DNA from 2 places in the Streptomyces sp. NPDC030893 genome. Region 1 is predicted to be linked to the other one. Evidence: riboswitches for the same ligand, from Rfam matches in the RefSeq annotation. Region 1 holds a riboswitch; the other holds the start of a gene.
The links. Region 1 has a riboswitch for thiamine pyrophosphate ahead of thiO (glycine oxidase ThiO). Riboswitches for the same ligand answer to the same signal wherever they lie in the genome.
Positions count from the first base shown of each region.

Region 1 (14,832 bases):
CCCGGTAGACCGTGGCCATCCCGCCGACCGCGATCCGCGCGTCGACGCGATAGCGGCCGTCGAGCACCTGCCCGACCAGAGGGTCCTGAAGGGTCGTGTCCACGCAGCGAGTCTACGAGGCCACACCGACACCCCCGACCGCTCGCTCCCCCGTTGAAGCGGACCTGTGACGTGCGTCGCCGACACGGCTGCGGGCAGCCGTGCAAGCGAGACCCGCCCCCGCCCAGCCCCGGGCGAGCGGCACCTAGAACGCCGGCCGCTCCGGATCCAGCACGGCCAAGCCCTCCGCAGGAGAGGACGCGTGCGCGAACCACCGCCGGGGAATCCGCCCCGCCCCCCACGCCAGCCGCCCCGCCTCCACCGCCCCCCGCATGGCGGAAGCCATCATCACCGGCGACTGCGCCCGCGTCACCGCCGACGCCAGCATCACCCCCGCACACCCCAGCTCCATCGCCAGCGCCGCGTCGGACGCCGTCCCCGCCCCCGCGTCCAGGATCACCGGCACCCCCGCCCGCTCCACGATCAGCTCGAAGTTGTGCGGGTTGCGGATCCCCAGCCCCGACCCGATCGGCGAGCCCAGCGGCATCACCGCCGCGCACCCGACGTCCTCCAGCTTCCGCGCCAGCACCGGATCGTCGTTCGTGTACGGCAGCACCGTGAACCCGTCGTCCACCAGCGTCTCCGCCGCGTCCAGCAGCTCCACCGGGTCCGGCAGCAGCGTCCGCTCGTCGGCGATGACCTCCAGCTTGACCAGGTCCGTACCGAGCGCCTCCCGCGCGAGCCGCGCCGTGAGCACCGCCTCCCCGGCGGTGAAGCACCCCGCCGTGTTCGGCAGCACCCGGATGCCCAGCCTCTCCAGCACCGACAGCACGGACCCGTGCACCGAGGCGTCCACCCGCCGCATCGCGACGGTCGTCAGCTCCGTCCCGGACGCCACCAGCGCCCGCTCCAGCACATCGAGGCTCGGCGCCCCTCCCGTGCCCATGATCAGACGGGACGTGAAGGACGTACCGCCGAGGACGAGCGGATCGTCGGCCATGGTTCAGCCTCCTTGGACGGCGGTGAGGACCTCCACCCGGTCCCCCTCCGTGAGGGGAGTGGTGGGCCACTGCGCGCGCGGGACGACGGTTTCGTTGAGGGCGGCGGCCACCCCGGAGGGCGCCGCGGTGAGGGACCGCACGACGAGGTCGAGGGCCGTGCCGGGTGAGAACACCCGGGGCTCCCCGTTGACGGAGATGTTCATACCGGTTGCTCCGTGAGGACGGCGGCGCCGAAGCGCCGGGGGGTGAACGGGCGGGCCTCCGCCGGCAGTTCGCCGGTGGTCAGGACGTCCGCCATGGCGTCCCCGGTGACCGGCGCCAGCAGGACGCCGTTGCGGTAGTGGCCGGTGGCCAGCAGCAGCCCGCCGAGCCCGGTCGGGCCGAGCAGCGGCGCGTTGTCGGGGGAGCCGGGACGCAGTCCGGCCCGGGTCTCGGTCAGCGGCAGCTCGGTGATGCCGGGGACCAGCTCGTGGGCGTCGCGCAGCAGCTCGTACACGCCCCCCGCGGTCACGGTGGTGTCCCAGCCCAGCTCCTCGCTGGTCGCGCCGATCACCAGCTCGCCGTTCTCGCGCGGCACCAGATAGACGTGGCTGCCGCGCACGACGGCCCGCACCGTCCGGCTGAGGAAGGGGCCGGGGCGCTCGGGCATCGTCAGCCGCACCACCTGCCCCTTCACCGGCCGCACCGGCGGCAGCACGTCCGCCGGGACGCCGTCGAGGCGTCCGCTGAGGCTGCCCGCGGCGAGCACCACCTGCCCGGCGCCCAGCCCGGTACCGTCGGAGGTGACCACGCCCGTCGCGCGGTCGCCCGTGACGACGAGCCGCTCGGCCCACGCGCGGTGCATCCGCACACCCGCCCGCTCGCACGCGGTCACCAGGGCGGCCGCCAGCCGCCGCGGGTCGATCTGATGGTCGCCGTCCACCCGCAGCCCGCCGCGCACCCCGGGCGCGAGCATCGGCTCCAGACGCCGGCACTCCCGCCCGGACAGCCACTGCGACTCCAGCCCCGACCGCTGCTGCAGGGCGTGCAGTTCGCGCAGATGGGCGCGGTCGTCGGCGTCCAGGGCGACGGCGAGCGTGCCGCAGCGGCGGTAGCCGAGGTCCTGGCCGGTCAGTTCGGCGAGTTCGGCGGCGAAGCCGGGGTAGCGCCGCGCGGAGGCGAGGTTCAGACCGAGCAAGGTCTCCTCGCCGTAGTGCAGTTCCGTGACGGCGGCCAGCATCCCGGCGGCCACCCGGGCGGCGCCGCCGCCCGGCTCGGGGTCCACCACGGCCGTGGCGAGCCCGCGTTGCGCGGCCCGCCAGGCCGTCACCAGACCGATGACCCCGCCCCCTACGACGAGGACGTCCGAGGTGCGCGTGGGCGACATGGGCGTCCAGCCCCTCCCTTCGCCGGCATGACCCGGATCAGGTTCGTACGGTCGGAGGCCGCCAGCCTCCCTCTCAGCCCGGTGCGTCCGGGCTCCCGCGAGTGCTTTACGTTGGCCACCCTAGCAACGCGCCTGCAAGGGAGCCTCCAAGTGGCCCGATCTCTCGACGGACTCGTCCTCGCCCCGGTCGCCGACCAGGCCCCCGGCCAGGTCGGCACCCGCACCCGGTTCCACTACCACGAGCGGGACGGCGAGATCTGGGCCGAGTACGAGGGCGGTGACGTCGTCCGCGGGCACCTGGTGGGCACCCGCGCGGGGGACCGGCTGGACTTCCGGTACGTGCAGCTCAAGCGGGACGGCACGACGTCCTCCGGACACTGTGTTTCGACGGTCGTCGAACTGACCGACGGGCGGATACGGCTGGAGGAGGACTGGGAGTGGGAGTCGCAGCCCGGCAGCGGGACGAGCGTGGTGGAGCAGCTCGGCCCGAGCGGCGCCGGGCGAGGCGCCCCGGGTGTCTAAGGTGATCGGGTGAGCGAGCAGACGCAGGAACCGGGACGGTCCGCACCGCGGCGGGTCGTGGTGGCGGGCGCGGGCATGGCCGGTGTGCAGACCGCGGCCGCCCTGCGGGAGCAGGGGTTCACCGGCACCGTGACCCTGATCGGCGCGGAGCCCCACCAGCCCTACGACCGGCCGCCGTTGTCCAAGGCGGTGCTGCTGGGCAAGGCCGAGGACTCCGCCTTCGACGTCGACTTCGAGGAACTCGGCATCGAACTGCGGCTCGGCTGCGAGGTGCTGGGCCTGCGCCCCGCCGACCATCAGCTCGACACGGAGGCCGGGCCCGTCCCGTACGACGTGCTGGTGCTCGCCACCGGTGCGGAACCGGTGCGGCTGCCGGGCGCGGACGGCATCCCCGGCGTGCATCTGCTGCGCACCCTGGACGACGCCGAACGGCTGCGCCCGGTGCTCGCGCGGCAGCACGACATCGTGGTCGTCGGCGCCGGCTGGATCGGCGCCGAGTTCGCCACGGCGGCCCGGGAGGCGGGCTGCGAGGTCACCGTCGTGGAGGCCGCGGAGCGGCCGCTGGCCGAGGCGCTGCCCGCGGAGGTGACCGCCCCGATGACCGCCTGGTACGCCGAGGCGGGCGTCACGCTGCGCACACACACGCGCGTGCGGCGCGTCGAGGAGGGTGCCGTGGTCCTGGACGACGGTACGCGGCTGCCCGCGGGCGCCGTGGTCGTCGGCATCGGGGCCCGGCCCGCCACGGCCTGGCTGGCGGGTTCCGGAGTGGAGCTCGGGGAGCGGGGCGAGGTCGTCGCCGACCGCCGTCTGAGGACCTCCGTGCCGGACGTGTACGCCGTCGGCGACTGCGCGTCGTTCCCGTCCGGGCGCTACGGCGGGCGTCTGCTGGTCCACCACTGGGACAACGCCCTTCAGGGGCCGCGCACGGTCGCGGCGAACATCCTGGGCGGGCCGGCCGGCCGGGAACCGGCGGTGTACGACCCGGTGCCCTACTTCTGGTCCGAGCAGTTCGGGCGGTTCGTCCAGTACGCGGGACACCACGCGGACGCCGACCGCACCGTGTGGCGCGGGGACCCGGACGGGGCGGCGTGGAGCGTCTGCTGGCTGCGGGGGTCCCGGCTGGTCGCGCTGCTCGTGGTGGGGCGGCCCCGGGACCTGGCGCAGGGCCGCCGGCTGATCGAGGCGGGCACCGCGATGGACGCGGGGCTGCTGGCGGACCCGGCGCGGCCGCTGAAGTCCGCGATGGCGTGACGCGCGACGCGTCCGCCCGGGTGGCGGGGGCTGGCTTCCGACTGTCAGTGGCAGGTGGCAGGCTTGTCCCGTGACCGAGATTGACGCAAAGATCGATGCCCTCGTCCCCGAGTGGCTCACTCTCCCCGACATCGCCGAACAGTTCGGCGTCGAGGTGACGCGCGTACGGCAGCTGGTCAAGGAGGGCCAGCTCATCGCCGTACGCCGGGGTGAGAACCGCGCGCTGCACGTGCCCGCCGCCTTCATCGACGGGGACAAGGTGGTCAAGGGCCTGACCGGAACCCTGACGCTCCTGCGGGACGACGGCTTCACGGTCGAAGAGATGCTGGAGTGGCTCTTCACCCCCGACCCGACCCTGCCCGGCACCCCCGCGCAGGCCCTCGGCGAGAACCGTGGCACGGAGGTGAAGCGCCGGGCCCAGGCACTCGCGGTCTGACCCGCCCCCGACCGACCCGGAAGTCCGCACCGCACCGGTCGGGGCGCCCGGAGCCCCGGCCGGGGACCCGCGTGCGCCGGTGTGGCGGGTGGGGCGGGTTCGCTGTCGTCCCGCCGGGCAGGCGGGGCTCGCCGCCGTCCACCGGGCGGGAACACGCCCGTCCGGTCCGTACGTCCATGACACCTGGGGGGACACCCGTATGACCGACACCGCACGCGACCGGCTGGCCGGTGCCCGGCTCTATCTGTGCACCGACGCGCGCAAGCGGCAGGGGGACCTGCCCGAGTTCCTGGACGCGGTGCTGGCCGGCGGGGTCGACATCGTGCAGCTGCGGGACAAGGGCATGGAGGCCGCCGAGGAACTGGAGCATCTGGCCGTCCTCGCCGACGCCTGCGCCCGGCACGGCAAGCTGCTCGCGGTCAACGACCGCGCGGACGTCGCCCACGCCGCCGGCGCCGGCGTCCTCCACCTCGGCCAGGGCGACCTCCCCGTCCCCGCCGCCCGCGCCGTCCTCGGCGAGGACATCCTGATCGGCCGTTCCACCCACGCCGAGTCGGAGGCCGCCGCGGCCGCCGTCCAGCCCGGGGTGGACTACTTCTGCACCGGCCCCTGCTGGCCCACCCCCACCAAGCCCGGCCGCCACGCCCCCGGACTGGACCTCGTCCGGTACACCGCCGCCCTGGACACCGAGCGCCCCTGGTTCGCCATCGGCGGCATCGACCTGGGCAACCTCGACGCGGTCCTGGACGCGGGCGCCCGCCGGGTCGTCGTGGTCCGCGCGCTCACCGAGGCCGACGACCCGGGAGCGGCGGCCGCCGAGTTCGCGGAGCGGCTGCGGAAGGCCGCTCCGGACGCCGGATGACCCCCGCGCGTCTCAGAACTGTCCAAAGGGTGGACAGCAAGTCGACAAATAAGACAAATCTCCCGCTTTTGGTTGGGGGACCGCGGCACCCTGGCTAACCTGCCGGTATGGCCCTCGGAACCGCATCCACCAGGACTGACCGCGCACGCACCGTGCGCGACATGCTCGCCACCGGCAAGACGACCTACTCCTTCGAGTTCTCGGCGCCGAAAACCCCCAAGGGCGAGCGGAACCTGTGGAGCGCGCTGCGCAGGGTCGAGGCGGTCGCTCCCGACTTCGTCTCCGTGACCTACGGCGCGGGCGGTTCCACCCGCGCCGGCACGGTCCGCGAGACCGAGCAGATCGCCGCCGACACCACCCTCACCCCGGTCGCCCATCTCACCGCCGTCGACCACTCCGTCGCCGAACTGCGCAACATCATCGGCCAGTACGCCGACGCCGGGATCCGCAACATGCTCGCCGTGCGCGGCGACCCGCCCGGCGACCCCATGGGCGACTGGGTGCCGCACCCCCAGGGCCTCACCTACGCCGCCGATCTCGTCCGGCTCATCAAGGAGTCGGGCGACTTCTGTGTCGGCGTCGCCGCCTTCCCGGAGATGCATCCGCGCTCGGCCGACTGGGACACCGACGTCGCCCACTTCGTCGACAAGTGCCGGGCGGGCGCCGACTACGCGATCACCCAGATGTTCTTCCGGCCCGAGTCGTATCTGCGGCTGCGTGACCGAGTCCACGCCGCGGGCTGCGAAACCCCCGTGATCCCCGAGGTCATGCCGGTGACCAGCGTGAAGATGCTGGAGAGGTTGCCAAAGCTCAGTAACGCCGTGTTCCCCGACGCCCTGAAAGAGCGGATCCTCACAGCGAAGGACGATCCGGCGGCGGTACGCTCCATCGGTATCGACTTCGCCACGGAGTTCTGCGCGCGGTTGCTGGCCGAGGGAGTGCCGGGACTGCACTTCATCACGCTGAACAACTCCACGGCGACGCTGGAAATCTACGAGAACCTGGGCCTGCACCACCCACCGCGGGCCTAGACCGGTCGCACGGACATACGACACACTGCGTAGCGACCACTGGGAGAGGGGCGTACATGGGCTGGGCGGTCCTCTACATCGCGTTCGGCATCGTCGCGCTGTGGTTGCTCGGTGAGGTGCTGCTGCAGTACAAGGCGCGGCTGCGCTGGCGGCTGCTCGCCTTCGCCGGTTTCCTCGGCGTCGTGCTCGGGGTGCTGATCCCGTCCGTGATCGTCATCGGACTGGGCGCCGCCGCCTTCGCGGTCGGCCAGACCTACGTCACGCTGTCGTTCCGCCGCGGTTTCGCGGCCGGCTGGGCGGTCAACGCGCCCGCGCTGGCCGCCGCCAAGGGCGGCCGCGGCGGGCGCGGGCGTCAGGAACCCACCCTCGAGGTCTCCGACCTGGAGACGTCCCGCGACGGCTACGGCGACGAGGACGACCACGACCGCACCGGCTACGGCGCGGACGACGACGACCGCGACGACGTGTTCACCCCCGCCGCCCGCCCCGACCAGCCGACGGCCGCGGAGACCACCGCCGTCTACGAACCGCAGCCCATGCCCGACGACACCGGCTCCTACGGCGTCTACGGCGGCGACCAGGGGTACGCGGCCCCGGCCCAGGACCAGTACGCGGCAGCCACCCAGGGCGCCGACCAGAACTACGCCTACGACTACTCCGGTTACGGCCAGCAGCAGGGCTACGACACCACGGGCCAGCAGTACGCCGCCTACTCCGACCCGTACGTCGGCAACACGACGTACGGCAACGGGTCGTACGACACCGGCTACGCCGACCCGCAGCAGTACGGCCAGCAGCAGGGCTACGGCCAGGACGGGTACGGCGCGGGCTACGGCGGCGAGACCCCGGCCGGCGGGCTGTGGGTCCCCCAGCAGCGCAGCGCCGACGACCCGTACGGCGGTGAACTCCCGCCGGAGCAGCAGCAGTACCCGTACCAGGACAACGGGCAGACGCACGGCAACGGCAACGGGTACGACGAGCAGTACCGCTTCTGACGCGGGCTCACTGCGAGCCGCGGAACTCCGGCCCCTCCACGATCAGCCCCGCGACCAGCGCCCCCGACATCCCGGCGTGCGGCAGTCCGCCGCCGGGGTGCGACCAGCCGCCGACCGTGAACAGCCCCGGCAGCCCTGTGGCGTTGGCCGGGTGCAGCAGCCGGCCGCCCGCCGCGGCCAGCGCCGGCACCGGCACCGCGCCGCCCTCCGCGCCCGTCTCCGCGGCGATGTCGGACGGCGTGCGCACCTCGTGCCAGAGGAGCCGGTCGCGCAGCCCCGGTACGGCCCGCTCGGCGACGGCGATCAGCTTCTCGGCGTGCCCCTCCCGGGCGTCCCGGGCGTCCGGGGCGTCCGTGGCTGCCACGGGCACCGCGGCCGTCACCGTGACCGCCTCGTGGTCCGCGTCCGGGACCAGGGCCGGATCGTCCGGCCGCAGGACGGTGACCGTGGGGCGCTCGGGCAGGCTCCCCGGGGCACCGAACAGCGCCTCCAGCTCCGCCCGGCGGTCCGGCGCGTGCACGACCGTACGGTGCGCCGTCCCCTCCGGACGCCCGCCCCGCAGCGCGAGCAGCACCGTCACCCGGCTCGCCGCCCCCCGCCGGGCGGGCACCTCCCCGGCACCGCGCACCGGTGTCCCCCGGCTCAGCCGGTCCAGCACCCCCGGGGCCACCCCGGCGACCACGAAGTCCGCCTCCGCCACCGAGCCGTCGGCCAGCTCCAGCCCCGCCGCCCGGCCGTCCTTCTCCAGCACCCCGGCGACCTCCGCGCGGAAGCGGAACTCCACCCGGCGGGCCAGGCACCGCTCGTACACCGCCCGCGCCAGCTCCCGCATGCCGCCCCGCACGTACCAGGTGCCGAAGGCGTGCTCCATGTACGGCAGCACGGCCGCGCTCGCCGGGGTGTCACGGGGATCGAGCCCGTGGGCGAGCGCGTGGCTCTCCAGGAGCGCGGTCAGCCGGGGATCGCGCAGCTCCCACGCGCCGACCTCGGCGAGCGTGCCCGCCGTGCGCGTGCGCAGCAGCCGCTTGTGCGGGACCGCCGGATAGGGCTCGCGCTCGGCCAGCACCCGCCAGTTGGGCCACAGCGGCTCCTCCAGCAGCGGCCGGCGCGAGCGGTCCCAGGCCTCCCGGGCCCGCACCAGGAAGTCGCCCCAGCGCCGGGCCGCGACAGGGCCCAGGGACTCCTCCAGGGCCGCGACGACGCCCGCGCGGGAGGCGTCGGGCAGCGACACGCGGGTGCCGTCCGCGAACACGTGGTGCGACGACGGATCGACCTGCACCAGCTCGACGCAGGCCTCCAGCGGCTCCTTGCCGGTCTTCACGAACAGATCGCGGTGGACGGCCGGCAGGGGCAGCAGGCCCGGCCCCGTGTCGAAGGCGAACCCCTCCCGCTCCACCCGGCGCAGCGCGCCGCCGTACGTCTCCGTCCGCTCGTACACCGTCACCCGGTGGCCCGCGACGGCCAGCCGGGCGGCGGCCGCCATCGCGCCCATCCCGGCGCCGATCACCGCAATCCGTGCCATGTCCGGGACTTTATCCGCAGGCACCGACAGCCCGTCCCCGAGTACCCGCGCCCCCGTCCGGGTGACCAGCCGCCCCGGCGGCGGCCGTGGGGCCGGGTGCGCACGTCTGAGTACCCGTACCTAGAGGCCCAGTTGAGTACGCACGCGGATGGGGGCCGACCTGCGGGAACGAGAGAGTGGAGACCACGGAGAGGGGCACGGCCCCCGGAACCGGCGGCACGGGGCGCCGGAACGGGGACCGGGCCCGCGATCCGCTCCTTCCGCCGGCGCCGTCGGCGGAAGCGAGGCACGGGGGAACCCGGGGGACGACCGCAACGGGGGTTCACGGGGGAATGTACGGGGGAGCAGGGAAGGCGCCGGTCCGACCGGTGGCCCGCGGGGGACGCGGCCACCGCCGGACCGGCGCCTTCATGTGTTCCGAAGAGGCTCAGGGGCGGCCGCTGACCCGCCCCTGCAGCAGCCGGGACAGCGCCGCGTGCACCTCGTCCAGGGAGCGCTCGGGCTGGAACGACTTCCAGTCCAGCGCCGCCACCAGCACCATGCCCACCAGTGCCGCGGCCGTCAGCGGCACGTCGATCTCCTCGCTGAACTCGCCGCTCGCCACACCGTCGTGCAGCACCCCCTCGACCACCGCCACCGCCTGCTGCCGCACCACCAGCAGGGTGGACTGCCAGGCCCGGTTGGTGCGCCACAGCTCCGCCACGTACAGCTGGGTGAAGGCCGGGTAGCGGTCGATGAAGACCAGCCCCGCGCGGATCATCGCGTCCAGCGCGTCGACCCTGCCGCCGCCCTCCCCGGCCGTCCGCTCGGCCGCCTCCCGCAGCGAGGCGGTCAGCAGTCCGACCCCGTGCCGCAGCAACTCCTCGAAGAGGACCGACTTGCTCGCGAAGTTGTAGTAGACGGTGCCCTTCGCGACCCCCGCCCGCTCGGCGATCTCGTCGACGGTCGTGGCCGAGAAGCCCTGCTCGGCGATGAGGGTGACGGCCGCCTCGTAGAGCTTCTGCCGGGTGGCCTCGCGGCGGGGACTGCCGCCCGGCGTGGTGCTGCTGCTTTCCATGGTCCTGATTGTCACAGGAGCACCGGTCCGCCCGTTCACAAGGTCAGTTCCGGGTGCAGCCGGTCCAGCGTCCACACCTGGCGGCGGCGGGCCGACAGCGCGGTCAGCGCCAGTGCCCCCGCGGTGAAGGCCGCCAGCACGGCGCAGGCCTGCCACACCGGCCCGAGACCGCCGCCCGTGATCAGCCGCCGCAGCGCCTCCACGACGTGGCTCATCGGCAGGAACGGGTGCAGCGCGTTGAAGAACGCCGGACTCGTCTGTACGGGGTACGTGCCGCCCGCCGAGGTCAGCTGGAGCATCAGCAGCGCGAGGACGAGGATGCGGCCGGCCGCGCCGAAGCGCGCGTTCAGCCACTGCACGATCGCCGCGAAGCACGCCGTGACCAGGAACAGGAAGCCCACCGTCCCGGCCGCCCGCGCCATCTGCAGCCCGAGCGCCCAGTGCAGTACCGACATCAGGGCCACCGTCTGCAGCACCCCGATGGCCACCACGGGCAGCCAGCCCGCCAGCGCGATCCGCCAGGCCGGGGCGCCCGCCGCGAGCGCGCGCCGGTTCATCGGCGCGATCAGCATGTACGCCACCATCGCGCCCACCCACAGCGACAGCGGGATGAAGTACGGGGCGAAACCGGTGCCGTAGTTGGGCGCCTTGTGCGGATCGCTGGAGACGAGCCGCACCGGGTCGGCCATCACCTCGGTGCGCCGGTCACGGTCCCGCTCGTCGTAGTCCGGGATCCTCTCCGCGCCGTCGTGCAGGCCGCCGGCCAGCTCGCCGGAGCCGTCGGCGAGCTTGTACAGACCGCCCTCGAGGTCGTCCGCGCCGGTCTTCAGGTCGCCGACGCCCTTGTCCAGGTTCCTGGCGCCGGTCTCGGCGGTGCCGAGGCCCTTGTGCAGCTTCTTCGCGCCGGCGGCGACCTTGCCGGCCCCGGTGTCGAGCTCGTTGATCCTGGTGACGGCGTCCTCGAGGTCCTCGGAGAGGTGCGGGGCGCGCTCGGCGAGCGTCCGGGCCTGCTTCTCCAGGGTGGCGAGCTGTCCGTCCAGCTTCTTCCACTCCGCGCGGTGGCCGGTGACCAGGGCGCCCACGTCCTCGGCTGCGGCCGCCGCCGTGGCCACCGCGTCCCTGGCCTTCTTCAGGTCCGCGCAGGCGGGATCGGGCAGGGCGGCGTCCTCGCAGCGCGCCTTGTGGACGCCGTCCACGGTGCCGGACGCCGCGCGGGCGTCCTTCGCGGCGGCCGGCGCCTGCTCCTTCAGCGCGTCCAGATCGCCGCGGAGCCGGCCGGCCGAGTCGGCGACGAACCGCGCGGTGGCGCCGATGGCCTTCTCGTTGTCCTTCAGGAACGGCCCCACCTCGGCGTCGACCGCGTTCACCCTGTCGGCGAGCCGGCGCGTCCCGTCCGCGACCTTCCTGGAGCCGTCCTCCAGGTCGCCCGCACCGTCGTGGAGGCCCTTCAGGCCCTTGGACAGCTTCCCGCTGCCCTTACGGGCGTCCGTCAGGCCGTCGGCGAGGTCCCTGGAACCCTTCTCCGCCTTGCCGATGCCGCCGTTCAGTTCGTCGGCGCCCTTCGCGGCCTTCACGGTCTCGCCGTGGATGTCGGAGAACGAGACGAAGATCCGGTCGAGGAAGGTGCGCGAGGCCTTGGTGGACGCGGCCTGGCGCACCTCGCCGAAGACCGTCCGGGAGATCTGCCCCACGATGTAGTTGTTGGCGTCGTTCGTCCGCACCCGCAGGGCACCGGTCTCGGGGGAGTCGCCCGAACCGGAGGCGATACGGCGGCTGAAGTCGGCCGGCATGGTCAGCGACAGGTAGTAGGTGCCGTCCTCGACCCCGCGCCGGGCCTCGTCCGCGCTCACCTCCCGCCAGTCGAAGGTGTCGCTGTCGCGCAGCCCCTCGGCGATGTCGTCGCCCGCGGTGATCCGCCGTCCGTCGGCGCTCGCCCCCTTGTCGTCGTTCACCAGCGCCACCGGGATCCGGTCCAGGCGGCCGTACGGATCCCAGAACGACCACAGGTACAGGGCGCCGTACAGCAGCGGCAGCACCAGCAGGGCGACCAGCGCCGCGCGCGGCAGGGCGCCCCGGCCGAAGCGCCGGAGCTCAAGAGCGGCCAGTCTCGGCGCACGCATCGGCCGCCGCCTCCTTCGCCTGGTCGTGGGTGTCCGTCTCGTCGTGCGGGTCCGCCTCCTCGTGCGGGTCCGCCTGGTCGTCCCGGCCGGGCGCCGTGCGGATGACGACCGCGTCGCGCGGTGCCTCGCGGCACACGGCCAGCACGGTGGTGCCGGTCTCGGTGAGGGACCGCAGGAGGGTCCAGATCTCCTCCCGTTCGGCGGGGGAGAGCTTCAGGTCGGTGTCGTCCACCCCGATCAGCCGGGGACGCCCCAGCAGTGCCAGCGCGAGCGACAGCCGCAGCGCCTCCACCCGCTCCAGGTCCCGCACGGCCGTTCGCGGGCCCTTGGGCAGGCGGGCGGGGTCCAGGCCGGCCGCGGTCAGCGCGGTGCCGACGCGTTCCTTCTCCTCACGCGCGCGCCCACCGCGCGAACGCGTGAGGACCTCGGTGAACGAGCCGCCGAAACGGCGCCGCATCAGCGCCTGTTCGCGCAGGTGCTCGCCGACGGTGAGCGCCGGGTCGAGGTCGGTCACCCCGCCGACGTGCGCGAGGGCGCTGCGGCGCCGCACGGCGGCCATCCGCCCGGGCAGTTCCAGCCCGCCGACGGCGGCCGTGCCCTCCGTGGGCCGCATCCGCCCGGTGAGCGCGAGCAGCAGGCAGGTACGGCCCGAACCGGACGGCCCCTCCACCGCGATCAGCGAGCCGGGTTCCGCGTCGGCCGAGACACCGCGGAAGGCCCACCCCCGTGGGCCCCTGAGGCCGAAGTCGTCGGCCGTGACGGCGAGTCCGGGCGGATCGTCCACAGCGCCCCCCACTTTTTGAACTGACTGGTCAGTGCAAAAACTAGCCCGAACGACCGCTCGAAGCAAAAGCCCAGGTCGGAACGGATTGTCAGTGCCATACCTCACGATGTGTCATACGGCCACCCGTCTCGGGGCGTGCCGTCACGAAGACGACAGGAGGTTCGTCATGGCCCACTCGTCCGCAGCCGCCGCACGTCGGCGCCGCGCAGCCGGCCCTGCCCCCTCACTGAACGGCCCGGCGAGCGACGTCCACCCCGTGCTGCGCCGCGCCGCGGCCCCGCCCGCCGCCCTCGACCTGCTCGCCCAGGCCCGTGCCGGACTCGACGAGGCCGCCGTCCTCGAAACACCGAACGAGCGCTACGCGACGGCCCACCTCGCCGCCCTGCGCACCGCCGCCGCCGTACTCGCCGCCCGCGGCCGGCCGGAGACCTCGCCCCGGGGGCGGGCCAGGATACGGAGCGCCTGGGAAGTGCTCCCCGAGATCGCGCCCGAACTCACCGAGTGGAGCGCGCTGTTCGCCTCCGGCGCCCGCCGCCGCGCCCGCGCCGAGGCCGGCATCCAGGGCGCGGCGACCACCCGCGACGCCGACGACCTGATACGCGACGTGACGATGTTCCTCCGCCTGGTGGAACACATGCTCTCCCCCCAGCCGCTCCTCCACCCCTAGGCACCCCGAGGGGTGCGGGGCTGTACCGACATGCGGCTCCGCCGCGCGGGCGCAACGGGGGTCCGGGGGCGGAGCCCTCAGGGACGGGACGGGAAGGGGCGGCGGGGGCGAACCGGACACCTCCACACTCCAGGCCCCCAAGCCCCCAGCCAGGTGACCAGCCCCCGCGCCGCAGGCCATAGGGTGGGGAGCACAGCCCAACCACCCCGCCGGGCCCCGGCGGGACCCCGCCGAGGAGTCACTACCGTGTCGGACCCGATGCGACCCCGCGCCGCTCTCCGTACCGCCGTGGTCTGGGAGGTCCTCCAGGACGCCCTGGAACGCCGGGTCAAGGCGACAGGGCGGCCGGCGCTCGACATCCTCGACACCGGCGGCGGCAGCGGCAACTTCGCCGTACCCCTCGCCCTCCTCGGCCACCGGGTCACCGTCGTCGACCCCAGCCCGAACGCGCTGTTCGCCCTGGAGCGCCGCGCGGCCGAGGCCGGTGCCGCCGACCGGGTCCAGGGCGTCCAGGGAGACGCCCACGGCCTCTTCGACGTGGCCGAGCGCGGCGGCTACGACGTCGTGCTCTGCCACGGCGTGCTGGAGTACGTCGACGACCCGGCCGAGGGCATGCGCAACGCGGTGGCCGCACTGCGCCCCGAGGGCGTCCTCAGCCTGCTCGCCGCGGGCCTCGGCGGCGCCGTGCTCGCCCGCGCCCTCGCCGGCCACTTCGCGGAGGCCCAGCAGGCGCTCGGCGACCCGAACGGCCGATGGGGCACGGGCGATCCGATGCCGCGCCGCTTCACCGCGGAACAGCTCACCGCGCTGGTGGAGGGCGCGGGCCTGCGGATCGCCGCCGTGCACGGCGTACGGGTCTTCGCCGACCTGGTCCCCGGCGCGCTCGTCGACACCGAGCCCGGCGCCCTGGACGCCCTGCTGAAGCTGGAGGCCGCGGCGGCCGAACTCGCCGCCTTCCACTCCGTGGCCACCCAGCTCCATGTGCTCGGTGAGACGGAAGGGGCCCGGGGGGCCTGAGTCAGAGCTGTGGCGCGCCGCTGATCAGCGACGCGTCCGGCGGCCCCGCCGTGCATGGAGTGCGCCACAGGCCCCCCGAATGGCGGCCGGGCGCCGTATGATCGAGGGAGACCGCCCGGCATGACGGGTCGGCCGCCGGGGAATGAGAAGCCTCAGCGGGCC
Region 1 is NZ_JBVIFC010000001.1:1,010,328-1,025,159, forward strand. It holds gene pknB (Stk1 family PASTA domain-containing Ser/Thr kinase) at 1-103, opposite strand, end outside; gene ACZ434_RS04520 (thiazole synthase) at 245-1,039, opposite strand; gene thiS (sulfur carrier protein ThiS) at 1,043-1,243, opposite strand; gene thiO (glycine oxidase ThiO) at 1,240-2,406, opposite strand; TPP riboswitch at 2,404-2,515, opposite strand; gene ACZ434_RS04535 (avidin-fold protein) at 2,557-2,928, shown strand; gene ACZ434_RS04540 (NAD(P)/FAD-dependent oxidoreductase) at 2,938-4,179, shown strand; gene ACZ434_RS04545 (Rv2175c family DNA-binding protein) at 4,250-4,615, shown strand; gene thiE (thiamine phosphate synthase) at 4,815-5,477, shown strand; gene metF (methylenetetrahydrofolate reductase [NAD(P)H]) at 5,585-6,508, shown strand; gene ACZ434_RS04560 (SCO2102 family sporulation regulator) at 6,565-7,503, shown strand; gene ACZ434_RS04565 (phytoene desaturase family protein) at 7,511-9,025, opposite strand; gene ACZ434_RS04570 (TetR/AcrR family transcriptional regulator) at 9,453-10,082, opposite strand; gene ACZ434_RS04575 (YhgE/Pip family protein) at 10,118-12,202, opposite strand; gene ACZ434_RS04580 (ATP-binding cassette domain-containing protein) at 12,174-12,986, opposite strand; gene ACZ434_RS04585 (SAV_6107 family HEPN domain-containing protein) at 13,153-13,653, shown strand; gene ACZ434_RS04590 (methyltransferase) at 13,900-14,670, shown strand.

Region 2 (14,832 bases), on a different contig from region 1:
CCCGGGGTCAGCGGGAAGCGGTGGGCCGGTCTGCTGGCCCGGGCCGGGCGGGCCGAGCCACGCCGGGACCTCGCGCTCGCGCGGGACGCCGGGGTGCGGTTCGTCCGTCCCGGCGCCGCCGAATGGCCCGGGCAACTCGACGACCTGGGGGACGCGAGGCCCCTCGGACTGTGGGTGCGCGGCGGCGCGGACCTGCGGATGTGGGCGCTGCGCTCGGTCGCCGTCGTCGGCGCCCGCGCCTGCACCGAGTACGGCGCCCACATGGCCGCCACGCTCGCCGCGGGCCTGGCCGAACGAGGCTGGATCGTGGTCTCCGGCGGCGCCTACGGGGTGGACGGCGCCGCCCACCGCGGGGCGCTGGCCGCGGGCGGCGCCACCGTCGCGGTGCTCGCCTGCGGAGTCGACCGGCCCTATCCGCGCGGACACGCCGGGCTCATCGGCAGGATCGCCGAACAGGGACTGGTCGTCGGCGAGTTGCCGCCCGGCGACCACCCGACACCGAGCAGATTCATCCTCCGCAACAGGGTGATCGCCGCACTCACCAGGGGCACGGTCGTCGTCGAGGCCGCCCACCGCAGCGGCTCGCTGGTGACGGCCCGAGCGGCCCGGCGCCTGGGACGCCACATCATGGGCGTCCCGGGGCCGGCCACCAGCGGACTCTCCGCCGGGGTGCACGAACTGCTGCGCGAGGACGCCGTCCTGGTCACCGACGCCGCCGAGGTCGTCGAACTGGTCGGCGACATGGGCGAACTGGCGCCGGAGCGGCGGGGCCCTGTGCTGCCCCGGGACCTGCTCGACCCGGCCGCCCGGCAGGTCCTCGCCGCGCTGCCGGCGCGCCTCGCGGCCCGACCCGAGGAGATCGCGCTCGCCGCGCAGACCACCCCGGACGACGCGATCGCGAGACTGTACGAACTCCGAGCACTTGGTTACGTCGAACGACACGGCGACGGCTGGAAGTTGACGCGCCAGGCAATGATGCCGGTCCGTGACCGCCCCGGCAGCCGCTGACGGAGCGTGTTCGGCCGTCCGGGGGAACCGCGACACCCCAAGGCGGACACGCCAGTCGGTGCACCCGGGTGATCACGCAGAGCGACCGGCGTGCCCCGGTGGGACGGCACCCGGAACGAATCTGCGCACGGTCCTGCCTCGCCTCTTCGCACACCGCGACGCCGTAGTCACGCTACGCTCACGAGGATCCCGACACGGACAGGCAACTCGACATCGGACAGACAACGAATCCAGCCAGCACCAGCCCACGGCAGAACGGCACTAGGCGACGAATGCCCCAGCACACCTCCGGGTCCGACCGGGCGGCGATCCCCCCAGCCGCCCGCGACGGTGGCAGCGTGCGGCCGCCCGCTCCCTCGACACTCGACGAGCTGTGGCGGTCGTACAAGGCGACGGGGGACGGACGACTGCGGGAACAGCTGATCCTGCACTACTCGCCGCTGGTGAAATATGTCGCCGGCCGGGTGAGTGTCGGGCTGCCGTCCAATGTCGAGCAGGCGGACTTCGTCTCCTCCGGGGTCTTCGGGCTGATCGACGCCATCGAGAAGTTCGACGTCGAGCGGGAGATCAAGTTCGAGACCTACGCGATCACCCGTATCCGGGGCGCGATGATCGACGAACTCCGGGCACTGGACTGGATCCCCCGCTCGGTACGGCAGAAGGCGCGCAACGTGGAGCGCGCCTACGCCACGCTGGAGGCCCGGCTGCGCCGCACGCCGTCGGAGAGCGAGGTCGCCGGTGAGATGGGCGTCACGGTGGCCGAGCTGCACGCGGTTTTCAGCCAGTTGTCGCTGGCGAACGTTGTCGCCCTGGAGGAACTGCTGCACGCCGGGGGCGACGGCGGCGATCAGCTGAGCTTCATGGACACCCTGGAGGACACCGCCGCCGACAATCCGGTGGAGGTGGCCGAGGACCGGGAGCTGCGCAGATTCCTCGCGCGGGCCATCAACACGCTCCCGGAACGGGAGAAGACCGTGGTCACGCTGTACTACTACGAAGGCCTCACCCTCGCCGAGATCGGCAATGTGCTGGGCGTGACCGAGAGCCGGGTCAGCCAGATCCACACCAAGTCCGTACTCCAGCTGCGCGCGAAGCTGGCGGGCTTCGGCCGCTGAGCCCTTCGGGCGGCCGGCCGGCCGATCCCCTGGCCGCCGGGGGCGGGGCGTCCGTACAGTGGTTGACGTGCCAAGGATTCGAGCGGCCTCCGTGGCCGAGCACCGGTCGATGCAGCGAGCCGCCCTGCTGGACGCGGCACGCTCCCTGCTGTCCGAGGGCGGGACGGACGCGCTGACCTTCCCGGCGCTCGCCGAGCGCACCGGCCTCGCGCGATCGTCCGTCTACGAGTACTTCCGCTCGCGGGCCGCCGTCGTCGAGGAGCTGTGCGAGGTCGACTTCCCCGTCTGGGCCGCCGAGGTCGAGGCGGCGATGGCGGACGCCGGCGGGGCCGAGGCCAAGATCGAGGCGTACGTCCGCAAGCAGCTGGAGCTGGTCGGGGACCGACGGCACCGCGCCGTCGTCGCCATCTCCGCGAGCGAGCTCGACGCGGGTGCCCGGGAGAAGATCCGCGCCGCACACGGCGGCCTCGTCGCGATGATCGTCGAAGCCCTCGCCGGCCTGGGCCACACCGAGCCCCGCCTCGCCGCCATGCTGCTCCAGGGCGTGGTCGACGCCGCCGTACGCCGCATCGAACTGGGCGCGGCGGAACACCCCGACACGATCACGGAGGCGGCGGTCTCGATGATCCTCGGGGGCGTACGCGGCTGACGTCCGCCCCCGCGCTGCCCGCTCCCCTGTCGGCCCCCCGCCGCGCCGAGGTGTACGAACGGGCGCGGCAGACGGGGCCGGCTCGGCAGGCCGGCCGGATCCACGCCGGCCGCGCTGGGCCGGTGGCCTGCGGCGAGGGCGCGCGGGGGCGCGGGCGCGGGTGATCATCCGGGCACCGGGACCCCCAGTACCGGCAGTAGTCTCGACGGGCCCCGGTGCAGGAGCCACGGGGGCAGCAGGGTCAGCGGGTCGAGATAGGTGTCGGCCCGCAGGAGACCCCAGTGCACGCAAGGGGCGGGGCAGTGGGAGCCCGTGGGTTCCACCGTGCCGATCACCTCGCCCGCCGACACCCCGGTGCCCTCGGGCACCGAGGCGCGGACCGGTTCGTAGGTCGTGCGCAGCGGGGGATCACCCGTACCCGTCAGCTCGACCGAGACGACGCCCCTTCCGGCCACCCGGCCGGCGAACGAGACCCGGCCCGCCGCCACCGCCCGTACCGGCGTTCCCGCGTCCGCCGCCAGGTCCACGCCCCGGTGGCCGGGTCCGTACGCCGTCGCCGGCGGTTCCCAGCCGCGCAGCACCCGCGGGCGCGCCCCCACCGGCCACACCCGTGCCACGCGCGGCGTCGCGCCGTCCCCGGCCGCCGGTGCCGCCCGGGCCGGCGCCGCCGCCGTCCGCGGCCAGGCGGGAGGCGGCGGGGCGGTCAGCGCCGTCAGGGTCAGGATCACCGTCAGGGTCAGTCGCGCGACCGCCCTCGTCCATCGGCTCGTGTCCATGCCGGAAGCGTTCCGGAGCCACCCGATCGCCGCCGGGAGCTGTGGACCACCGGCCGGTTGTGGACAACGGCGTCACCCGGCACCCCGCGGGTCCCGTACACTTCTGGTGGCGACCCGGGCCACCGGGTCGACTTCGCACGCCCCGACATCGAGGCCGGTCACGGCCGGTACCCCGGTGTCAGCGCCCCTCGGTCCTTCGTGGCAACGGCGCGTCGCGGGCGTCAGGCGCGGGAGCCGTCCGGCATCCGCGGCACAACCGAGAAATTCAAGGAGATACGGCCATGGCCGTCGTCACGATGCGGGAGCTGCTGGAGAGCGGCGTCCACTTCGGTCACCAGACCCGTCGTTGGAACCCGAAGATGAAGCGCTTCATCTTCACGGAGCGCAACGGCATCTACATCATCGACCTGCTCCAGTCGCTGTCGTACATCGACCGCGCCTACGAGTTCGTCAAGGAGACCGTCGCCCACGGCGGCACGGTCATGTTCGTCGGCACGAAGAAGCAGGCGCAGGAGGCCATCGCCGAGCAGGCCACCCGCGTCGGCATGCCCTACGTCAACCAGCGCTGGCTGGGCGGCATGCTCACCAACTTCTCGACCGTCTACAAGCGTCTGCAGCGCCTCAAGGAGCTCGAGCAGATCGACTTCGAGGACGTGGCCGCCTCCGGCCTCACCAAGAAGGAGCTGCTGGTCCTCTCCCGCGAGAAGGCCAAGCTGGAGAAGACCCTCGGCGGTATCCGCGAGATGCAGAAGGTGCCCAGCGCCGTCTGGATCGTGGACACCAAGAAGGAGCACATCGCGGTCGGCGAGGCCCGGAAGCTCAACATCCCGGTCGTCGCCATCCTCGACACCAACTGCGACCCCGACGAGGTCGACTACAAGATCCCGGGCAACGACGACGCGATCCGCTCCGTCACCCTGCTCACCCGCGTGATCGCCGACGCCGTCGCCGAGGGCCTGATGTCCCGCTCCGGTGTCGCCGAGGCCGGCAAGGGCGAGAAGGCCGCCGGTGAGCCGCTGGCCGAGTGGGAGCGCGACCTGCTCGAGGGCGAGAAGAAGGCCGAGGAGCCCGCTCCGGCCGCCGCCGAGGCCGAGAAGCCGGCTGAGGCCCCCGCTGCCGAGGCCGCCCCGGCCGCCGAGGCCGAGCAGGCCTGACCGCTCCGTCAGAGCCGTTGACGGCGGGAGCGGTGACACCTCATCCGCTCCCGCCGTTCACCCGTAGGCCGGCGGCGCGTCGGGCACCCGCCCCTGGCGCAGGTGCCCGACCCCGCAGACCTCCGACCCTCCAGACTTCGAGAAAGACTCACAGACTCATGGCGAACTACACCGCCGCCGACGTCAAGAAGCTCCGGGAGCTCACCGGCGCCGGCATGATGGACTGCAAGAAGGCGCTGGACGAGGCCGACGGCAACGTCGACAAGGCCGTCGAGGCGCTCCGCATCAAGGGCCAGAAGGGCGTCGCCAAGCGCGAGGGCCGCTCCGCCGAGAACGGCGCCGTGGTCTCGATCATCGCCGACGACAACTCCTCCGGTGTCCTCGTCGAGCTGAAGTGCGAGACGGACTTCGTCGCCAAGGGCGAGAAGTTCCAGGCCGTGGCCACCGCCATCGCCGAGCACGTCGCCAAGTCGTCCCCGGCCGACCTCGAGGCCCTGCTCGCCTCCGAGATCGAGGCCGGCAAGACCGTCCAGGCGTTCGTGGACGAGGCCAACGCCAACCTGGGCGAGAAGATCGTCCTGGACCGCTTCGCGCAGTTCGCCGACGGCTACGTGACGGCGTACATGCACCGCACGATGCCCGACCTGCCCCCGCAGATCGGTGTGCTCGTCGAGCTCGACAAGCCCAACGCCGAGGTCGCCAGGGGCGTCGCCCAGCACATCGCCGCGTTCGCGCCGAAGTACCTCTCCAAGGAGGACGTGCCGGCCGACGTCGTCGAGTCGGAGCGCCGCATCGCCGAGGAGACCACCCGCGCCGAGGGCAAGCCCGAGGCCGCGATCGCCAAGATCGTCGAGGGTCGCCTGAACGGCTTCTTCAAGGAGGCCACCCTGCTCGGCCAGCCCTACGCCCTGGACAACAAGAAGTCCGTCCAGAAGGTCCTGGACGAGGCCGGTGTCACCCTGAAGCGCTTCACGCGCATCAAGGTCGGCATCTGAGTCCGTACCGCGACGGGCGCGCGACCCCGATAGGGTCGGCAGCAGTCGTTCGGACACGCGTCCACGCACACGCGCGCGCCGCCGGACGACAGCAGATCTGACGAGGAGGCCATTGCCGCATGGGATGCGAACCACGCCCCACCGGCAATGGCCTTCTTCGTATGTGCAATACGCGAAAGAGGCGGGATCCCCGATGACCACCAAGGCTGAGAAGAGCGACGACGGCAAAGTACGCGGCCGGTTTCTGCTGAAGCTGTCCGGAGAGGCCTTCTCCGGTGGCGGGGGCCTCGGCGTCGACCCCGACGTGGTGCACGCCATCGCGCGTGAGATCGCCGCCGTCGTCCGGGACGGCGCGCAGATCGCGATCGTCATCGGCGGCGGCAACTTCTTCCGCGGCGCCGAACTCCAGGTGCGCGGCATGGACCGTGCCCGCTCCGACTACATGGGCATGCTCGGCACCGTGATGAACTGCCTCGCCCTCCAGGACTTCCTGGAGAAGGAGGGCGTCGACTGCCGCGTGCAGACCGCCATCACCATGGGGCAGGTCGCCGAGCCCTACATCCCGCTGCGCGCCGTGCGCCACCTGGAGAAGGGCCGCGTGGTCATCTTCGGTGCCGGTATGGGCATGCCGTACTTCTCCACCGACACCACCGCCGCCCAGCGCGCCCTGGAGATCGACGCCGAGGCGCTGCTCATGGGCAAGAACGGCGTGGACGGGGTCTACGACTCCGACCCCAAGGCCAACCCCGACGCCGTGAAGTTCGACGCGCTCGGCTACGGCGAGGTCATCACCCGGGACCTGAAGGTCGCGGACGCGACGGCCGTCACGCTCTGCCGTGACAACAGCCTCCCGATCGTCGTCTTCGAGCTCCTGAAGGAGGGCAATATCGCCCGCGCCGTCAAGGGTGAGAAGATCGGCACGCTTGTGGGTGACCAGGCCGGGCGCAACTGACCGGGGGATGGACAATGTCCTGCCGGTCGGGAACCGTGCAGGAAGAAGACGCGACGCAGCCGGCCGCCGCCCCGACAGGGAACCGCAGCCGGGCCTACTTCAAGACACGCAGGAGCAAGTGGTGATCGAAGAGACCCTCCTCGAGGCCGAGGAGAAGATGGAGAAGGCCGTCGTGGTCGCCAAGGAGGACTTCGCCGCGATCCGCACCGGCCGTGCGCACCCGGCGATGTTCAACAAGATCGTGGCCGACTACTACGGCGCGCTGACGCCGATCAACCAGCTGGCCTCGTTCTCCGTGCCCGAGCCGCGCATGGCCGTGGTGACGCCGTTCGACAAGAGCGCGCTGCGCAACATCGAGCAGGCGATCCGGGACTCCGACCTGGGCGTCAACCCGAGCAACGACGGCAACATCATCCGGGTGGTGTTCCCCGAGCTGACCGAGGAGCGCCGTCGCGAGTTCATCAAGGTCGCCAAGGCCAAGGGCGAGGACGCCAAGGTGTCCATCCGCGCCGTGCGCCGCAAGGCCAAGGACGCCATCGACAAGCTGATCAAGGACGGCGAGGTCGGCGAGGACGAGGGCCGCCGTGCGGAGAAGGAGCTCGACGACACCACCGCGAAGTACGTCGCCCAGGTGGACGAGCTCCTGAAGCACAAGGAAGCGGAACTGCTCGAAGTCTGATGAACGACTCTTCCTGGGGGACGCCGCAGACCGGGTACTGGGGACCGTCCGACCACGGGCCCGCCCAGGGGGCTGCCCCGGCGGGTCCCGCGTACGATGCGCAATACGCGCAGCAGACTCGCCCCATGCCCGTCGTGCCCGACGTACCCGACCACGGCGGCGACCAGGATGTGGACCGGGGGGCCGCTCGGCTGAGCGGTCCCCTGTTCCGAGACGAGATGCCGCAGGCACGGCCCCACCCCGGGGAGGTGCCGCAGAATCCGGAGCCCATGCCCGACGCCCCGCAGCCGGCGCCCGTCCCGCAGAAGAAGAGCGCGGGTCGCGACCTCGGTGCCGCGATAGGCGTCGGCGTCGGACTCGGCGTGGTGATCGTCGCGTCGCTGTTCGTCGTCAAGGCGGTCTTCGTCGGCGTGGTCGCCGTCGCCGTCGTGGTGGGCCTGTGGGAGCTGACCAAGCGGCTGGAGGAGCGCAAGGGCATCAAGGCGCCCCTCGTGCCGCTCGCGATCGGCGGCGCCGCCATGGTCGTCGCCGGGTACGCGCGGGGGGCCGAGGGCGCGTGGGTCACCATGGCGCTCACCACGCTGGCGGTACTCGTCTGGCGGATGACGGCGCCCCCCGAGGGGTACCTCAAGGACGTCACGGCGGGTGTCTTCGCGGCGTTCTACGTCCCGTTCCTGGCGACGTTCGTGGCGATGATGCTCACCGCCGACGACGGCGCCTGGCGCGTCCTCACCTTCCTGCTGCTGACGGTGGTCAGCGACACGGGCGCCTACGCCGTCGGCTGGCGCTTCGGCAGCCACAAGCTGGCCCCGCGGATCAGCCCCGGCAAGACCCGCGAGGGCCTGCTGGGCGCGATCGGTTTCGCGATGGCCGCGGGCGCGCTGTGCATGCAGTTCCTGATCGACGACGGCACGTGGTGGCAGGGCCTGCTCCTCGGCCTCGCGGTCGCGGCCAGCGCCACCCTGGGCGACCTCGGCGAGTCCATGATCAAGCGCGACCTGGGCATCAAGGACATGGGCACACTCCTGCCGGGGCATGGAGGAATCATGGACCGCCTCGACTCGTTGCTGCCGACGGCGCCGGTGGTGTGGCTGTTGCTGGTCCTGTTCGTCGGCTCCGGGTGACCCGCACCCACGCGGCCGGATCGGGCCCCCGTCCTTCTCCGGGCGGGGGCCCGACCGCTGTTCGGGGACGCTACGGTCTCTGTATGGCGCAGGCGAGGCGGGGACGACGGCAGGTACCACGGCGACCTGCCCTGCCGGTGGTGCGAGGCGCTCCTCGACCAGAAGGGCCGCCGCAGGCCGCGCCGCTACTGCGGCCCCTGGCACCGCACGAAGGCCTACGTCAGTAACTCCGTCGTTCTGATCACCGGCCTGTTCTGAACCCGGCAGGGCCACCCGTGTCGATCTGCGACACTGGTACAGCCATGCCTAAGCCCGGAGAACTTACTTTCGTCGCCCCCCGCGGAGCCAAGAAGCCGCCGCGGCACCTCGCCGATCTCACGCCCGCCGAGCGGAAGGACGCGGTCGTCGAGGCCGGTGAGAAGCCGTTCCGTGCCAAGCAGCTCTCGCAGCACTACTTCGCGCGGTACGCGCACGAGCCGGAGCAGTGGACCGACATCCCCGCCGGTGCGCGCGGCAAGCTCCAGGAGGCGCTGCTTCCGGAGCTGATGACGGTCGTGCGGCACCTGTCGACCGACGAGGGGACGACCCGCAAGACGCTGTGGAAGCTGTTCGACGGGACGCTCGTCGAGTCGGTGCTGATGCGCTACCCGGACCGGGTGACCATGTGCATCAGCTCGCAGGCCGGCTGCGGTATGAACTGCCCGTTCTGCGCGACCGGACAGGCCGGTCTCGACCGGAACCTGTCGACCGCCGAGATCGTGCACCAGATCGTGGACGGGATGCGCGCGCTCCGGGACGGCGAGGTGCCCGGCGGCCCGGCGCGGCTGAGCAACATCGTGTTCATGGGCATGGGTGAGCCGCTCGCCAACTACAAGCGGGTCGTCGGGGCCATCCGCCGGCTCACCGACCCCGAGCCGGACGGGCTCGGGCTGTCGCAGCGGGGGATCACCGTGTCCACCGTCGGCCTCGTCCCGGCCATCCACCGGTTCTCCGACGAGGGCTTCAAGTGCCGGCTCGCGATCTCGCTGCACGCCCCCGACGACGAGCTGCGCGACACCCTCGTCCCCGTGAACACGCGGTGGAAGGTGCGCGAGGTGCTGGACGCCGGGTTCGAGTACGCGGCCAGGTCCGGGCGGCGGCTGTCCATCGAGTACGCGCTCATCCGGGACATCAACGACCAGGCCTGGCGCGGTGACCGTCTCGGGCGGCTGCTCAAGGGCCGGCCCGTGCACGTCAACCTCATCCCGCTCAACCCCACGCCCGGTTCCAAGTGGACCGCCTCCCGCCCCGAGGACGAGAAGGCGTTCGTGGAGGCGATCGCGGCGCACGGTGTGCCGGTGACGATCCGGGACACCCGTGGCCAGGAGATCGACGGGGCGTGCGGTCAGCTCGCCGCGAGCGAGCGGTAGGGTGACCCGAGTAAGGCACGGTTGAGTACATCTTCATATTCCGACAGGGGAGCGCCACAGCGCTGAGAGTGCGGCACCGGCCGCAGACCCTCCGAACCTGGCCCAGGTCATTCTGGGTAGGGAGATCGGTCATCACTCGAGCTGTTGCGCCCTGCCCGGGACTCCGCCCAGGGGTCCCGGGCGGGGCCGCGTCTCTTCCTGGTCACTCCAGGAGGAATCAAGTGGGCATCACCAAGAAGGTCACGGTCCTGGCCGCCGGGCTGGGACTGGTCACGCTGTCCGCGTGCGGGTCGTCCGGCGACGGCGGCACGGGCGACGGCAGCGGCGGCGGGTCCCGGACCGTGACCCTCGTCAGTCACAACTCGTGGGCGGTGTCGGAGGACGTCGTCGCCGCCTTCGAGAAGCAGTCCGGGTACGAGCTCAAGGTCCTCGAGGACGGCGACGCCGGGCAGGCCGTCAACAAGGCCATCCTGACCAAGGACAACCCCCAGGGCGACGTCCTCTTCGGCGTCGACAACACCCTGCTCTCCCGCGCCCTCGACAACGGGCTGTTCCAGCCGTACGAGGCGAAGGGGTCCGACCGGATCCTGCCCGGGTACCGGGTCGACGGGGACAAGAACCGGGTCACGCCCGTCGACACCGGTGACGTGTGCGTCAACTACGACAAGGCGTGGTTCCGGGAGCACGACCTGACCCCGCCGAAGACCTTCGACGACCTGATCAAGCCCGAGTACAAGGACCTCCTGGTCGTCGAGAACGCCTCCACCTCCTCGCCCGGCCTCGGCTTCCTGCTCGGCACCGCGGCCGAGTACGGCGACGAGGGCTGGCCGGACTACTGGAAGAAGCTCAAGGCCAACGGCGTGAAGGTGGCCGGCGGCTGGGAGCAGGCCTACAACGAGGAGTTCTCCGGCTCGGCCGGCGGCCGGAAGGCCGGCGCCGACCGGCCGCTGGTGGTGTCCTACGCCTCCTCGCCGCCCGCCGAGGTCGTCTACGCCGACCCCAGGCCGGACACCGCCCCCACCGGGGTCGCCGAGGACACCTGCTTCCGCCAGGTCGAGTACGCGGGGCTGCTGGACAACGCGGAGAACCCCGAGGGCGGCAAGGCGCTGCTGGACTTCCTGATCGGCAAGAGGTTCCAGGAGGACATGCCGCTCAACATGTTCGTGTACCCGGTGCTGGAGGGCGCCGAGGTGCCCGAGGAGTTCGTGAAGTTCGGGCCGCAGGCGAAGGACCCGCGGACCATGGACCCGGCGAGGATCGCCGAGAACCGTGACCAGTGGGTCAAGTCGTGGACCTCGCTCGTACTGAAGTGACGCGGGCCGCGGCGAAGCGGCGCGCGGGCGCGGCGCGGCTCGGCCTGATGGCCGTGCCCGTCGCGTTCTTCGCCGTCTTCTTCGCCTATCCCGTCGCCGCGATCGTCGCGCGCGGGCTGAAGACCGACGGGAGCTGGCAGTTCGGCCGGATCGCGGACGTACTGGCGCAGCCGGACATCCGTCAGGTGCTGTGGTTCACCACCTGGCAGGCGCTCGCCTCGACCGCGCTCACGCTGCTGATCGCCCTGCCCGCCGCCTATGTCTTCGCCCGGTTCGACTTCCCCGGCAAGCAGGTGCTGCGGGCCGTGGTCACCGTGCCGTTCGTGCTGCCGACGGTCGTCGTCGGCACGGCCTTCATGGCGCTGGTCGGACGCGGCGGACTCCTCGACGACCTGCGGGGGGTGCGGCTGGACACCACCGTGTGGGCGATCCTGCTCGCGCACGTCTTCTTCAACTACGCCGTCGTCGTACGCACCGTGGGCGGGCTGTGGTCGCAGCTGGACCCGCGGCAGGAGGAGGCCGCGCGGATGCTCGGCGCCTCGCGGTTCGCGGCCTGGCGGCGCGTCACCCTGCCCGCGCTCGCGCCGGCCGTGGCCGCCGCCGCGCTGATGGTCTTCCTGTTCACCTTCACCTCCTTCGGTGTGGTGCAGATCCTGGGCGGGCCCGCCTTCTCCACCCTCGAAGTGGAGATCTACCGGCAGACCTCCGAGATCTTCGACCTGTCCACGGCCGCCGTCCTGACGATGATCCAGTTCGCCGCCGTGGGATCGATCCTCGCCCTGCACGCCTGGACCGTGCGCCGCCGGGAGACCGCGCTGCGGCTGGTGGACGCCTCGGTCACCGCGAGCCGGCCGCGCGGCGCCGGACAGCGGGCGCTGCTCGGCGCGGTCGTCGCCACCGTCGCCGTCCTGATCCTGCTGCCCCTCGCCGTGCTGGTGGAGCGGTCCTTCGGCGACGCCGGTCTCGGCTACTACCGGGCGCTGACGGCGGACGACGGGGGAGTGTTCCTGGTCCCGCCCATCGAGGCGGTCGGCAACTCGCTGCAGTACGCCGTCGCCGCCACCGCCATCGCCGTGGTGATCGGCGGTCTCGCGGCCGTCGTGCTGACCCGGCGGGACGCGGGCCGGCTGGTGCGCGGGTTCGACGCGCTGCTGATGCTGCCGCTCGGGGTGTCCGCGGTGACCGTCGGCTTCGGTTTCCTGATCGCCCTCGACGAGCCGCCGCTGGACCTGCGCGCCTCCTGGATCCTGGTCCCGCTCGCCCAGGCGCTGGTCGGCGTCCCCTTCGTCGTACGGACCATGCTGCCGGTGCTGCGGGCCGTGGACGTACGGCTGCGGGAGGCGGCGGCGGTGCTCGGGGCGTCGCCGTGGCGGGCCTGGCGCGAGGTGGACCTGCCGATGGTGCGGCGGGCGCTGCTGATCGCGGCCGGGTTCGCCTTCGCGGTGTCGCTGGGCGAGTTCGGGGCCACGGTGTTCATCGCCCGGCCGGAGAACCCGACCCTGCCGGTGGCCGTGGCGCGGCTGCTCGGGCGTCCCGGGGACCTCAACTACGGCCAGGCGATGGCCCTGTCGACGATTCTGATGATCGTGTGCGCGGTGGCGCTGCTGGTGCTGGAGCGCCTGCGCACCGACCGGACCGGGGAGTTCTAGATGCTGCTGAGCCTTCAGGCCGCGACCGTCCGCTTCGGCGGGCGGGCGGTGCTGGACGCCGTCGACCTGGGGGTCGCCGAGCACGAGATCGTCTGTGTGCTCGGGCCCAGCGGCAGCGGGAAGTCGACCCTGCTGCGGGCGGTGGCCGGGCTGCAGCCCCTCGACGCGGGGCGGATCCTGCTCGACGGGCGCGACCAGGCGGGCGTGCCCGCGCACAGGCGCGGGGTCGGGCTGATGTTCCAGGACCACCAGCTCTTCCCGCAGCGGGACGTGGCCGGCAACGTCGCCTTCGGACTGCGGATGCACGGCGCCGGCCGGGGCGAACAGAGGGAACGCGTACGGGAGTTGCTCGACCTCGTAGGGCTGCCGGGGGCGGCCGGGCGGGCGGTGGCCGCACTGTCCGGGGGTGAGCAGCAGCGCGTCGCGCTGGCCCGTGCCCTCGCCCCGAGCCCCCGGCTGCTGATGCTGGACGAGCCGCTCGGACAGCTCGACCGGTCGCTCAGGGAACGCCTCGTCGTCGAACTGCGGGAGCTGTTCGGCCGGTTGGGCACCACCGTGCTCGCGGTCACGCACGACCAGGGGGAGGCGTTCGCGCTGGCGGACCGGGTGGTGGTGATGCGGGACGGGCGGATCGCCCAGTCCGGTACACCGCTTCAGGTGTGGCAGCGGCCGGCCGACGCCTTCGTGGCGCGCTTCCTCGGCTTCGAGAACGTCGTCGAGGCGTCGGTGGCGGGCGGGGCCGCCGTGACACCGTGGGGCAAGGTCCCGGTGCCGGAGGGCACCCCGCAGGGCACGCGGACCCTGCTCGTCCGGCCGGCCGGTGTCCGGCTGGTCCCGGCCGGCGAGGGCCTGCGCTGCACGGTGGCCGCGCGCACCTTCCGCGGCACCCATGTCGCCGTCCGCCTCCGGCCCGGGGACGACGCGCCCCGCCTGGAGGCGGCCTGCCCGCTCAGGTCGGCGCCGGAGGTCGGGGACGTGGTCGGAGTGGAGTTCGACGAGGCGGAAATCGCTGTGCTGGGGTGAGCGCGGCTCCTTAGGGTGTGCGGTATGAATCGACTCGCGCACGACCGCTACTGCCAGGAGATCGCCGGGCAGGTGGCGCTGTTGCGGACCGTCGTGACGTCGGCCGCCGACCTGTCCGGCACGGTGCCGACCACCCCCGACTGGTCCCTGGAACAGCTCGTACGGCATGTCGGCGGCGCCCTGCGCTGGGCGGCGCTGATGGTGCGCACCGGGGCCGACGACGAGATCCCCGAGGAGCGGGTGCCGGGATTCGAGGGACCGGGGGAGTGGGGCGATCGCGGTGCGCTGGACGCGTGGCTGGCGGAGTCCGGCGAGCTGATCGTCGGCGACCTGCGCAGGGCCGGTCCGGAGGCGGAGGTGTGGAGCTGGGCGGGCGTCTGCGACGCCGGGTTCTGGGCCCGCCGTATGACGCACGAGCTGATCGTCCACCGCGCGGACGCGGCCCTCGCCGCCGGGCTGCCCTTCGAGGTCGCGCCCGATGTCGCCGCCGACGCCGTCGACGAGTGGCTGGAGATCGTGGAGTGGGCGCAGCGGACGCTGCCGGACGACGAGGTGCACGAACTGCGCGGGCCCCGGCGCACCATCCATCTGCACGCCACGGACACCGAGGCGGAGTGGCTGATCGAACTCACCGAGGAGGGCGTCTCCTGGCGCCGTGACCATGAGAAGGCCACGGTGGCCCTGCGCGGACCGCTCACGCCGGTGCTGCTGGCCTTCTACCGCCGGCTGCCGCTGGACGCCCCCGGACTCGAGGTCCTCGGGGACCGGAGGCTGCTGGAGTTCTGGCTGGACCGGGCGACGTTCGGCTGAGCGGTTCCGGCGACGCGAACGGCCCGCCCCCGGCAGGGGACGGGCCGTCCTGGTGTGCCGGAGGCGTCAGCGCTCGCTCTTCGTCCCGCGGCGGCGCATGCCGAAGAAGATCGCGCCACCGCCGACGGCGACGAACGCGGCCGCGATACCGGCGATCAGGCCGGTGTTGGAGTCGG
Region 2 is NZ_JBVIFC010000007.1:112,898-127,729, reverse strand. It holds gene dprA (DNA-processing protein DprA) at 1-1,008, shown strand, start outside; gene whiG (RNA polymerase sigma factor WhiG) at 1,281-2,123, shown strand; gene ACZ434_RS16125 (TetR/AcrR family transcriptional regulator) at 2,215-2,772, shown strand; gene ACZ434_RS16120 (peptidoglycan DD-metalloendopeptidase family protein) at 2,937-3,548, opposite strand; gene rpsB (30S ribosomal protein S2) at 3,830-4,702, shown strand; gene tsf (translation elongation factor Ts) at 4,861-5,697, shown strand; gene pyrH (UMP kinase) at 5,891-6,649, shown strand; gene frr (ribosome recycling factor) at 6,771-7,328, shown strand; gene ACZ434_RS16095 (phosphatidate cytidylyltransferase) at 7,328-8,452, shown strand; gene rlmN (dual-specificity RNA methyltransferase RlmN) at 8,755-9,861, shown strand; TPP riboswitch at 9,897-10,002, shown strand; gene ACZ434_RS16085 (thiamine ABC transporter substrate-binding protein) at 10,083-11,174, shown strand; gene ACZ434_RS16080 (ABC transporter permease) at 11,222-12,823, shown strand; gene ACZ434_RS16075 (ABC transporter ATP-binding protein) at 12,824-13,846, shown strand; gene ACZ434_RS16070 (maleylpyruvate isomerase family mycothiol-dependent enzyme) at 13,871-14,656, shown strand; gene ACZ434_RS16065 (LAETG motif-containing sortase-dependent surface protein) at 14,723-14,832, opposite strand, start outside.
Region 2: linked by a shared signal. The riboswitch ahead of ACZ434_RS16085 (thiamine ABC transporter substrate-binding protein) and the one ahead of thiO (glycine oxidase ThiO) in region 1 are both predicted to bind thiamine pyrophosphate.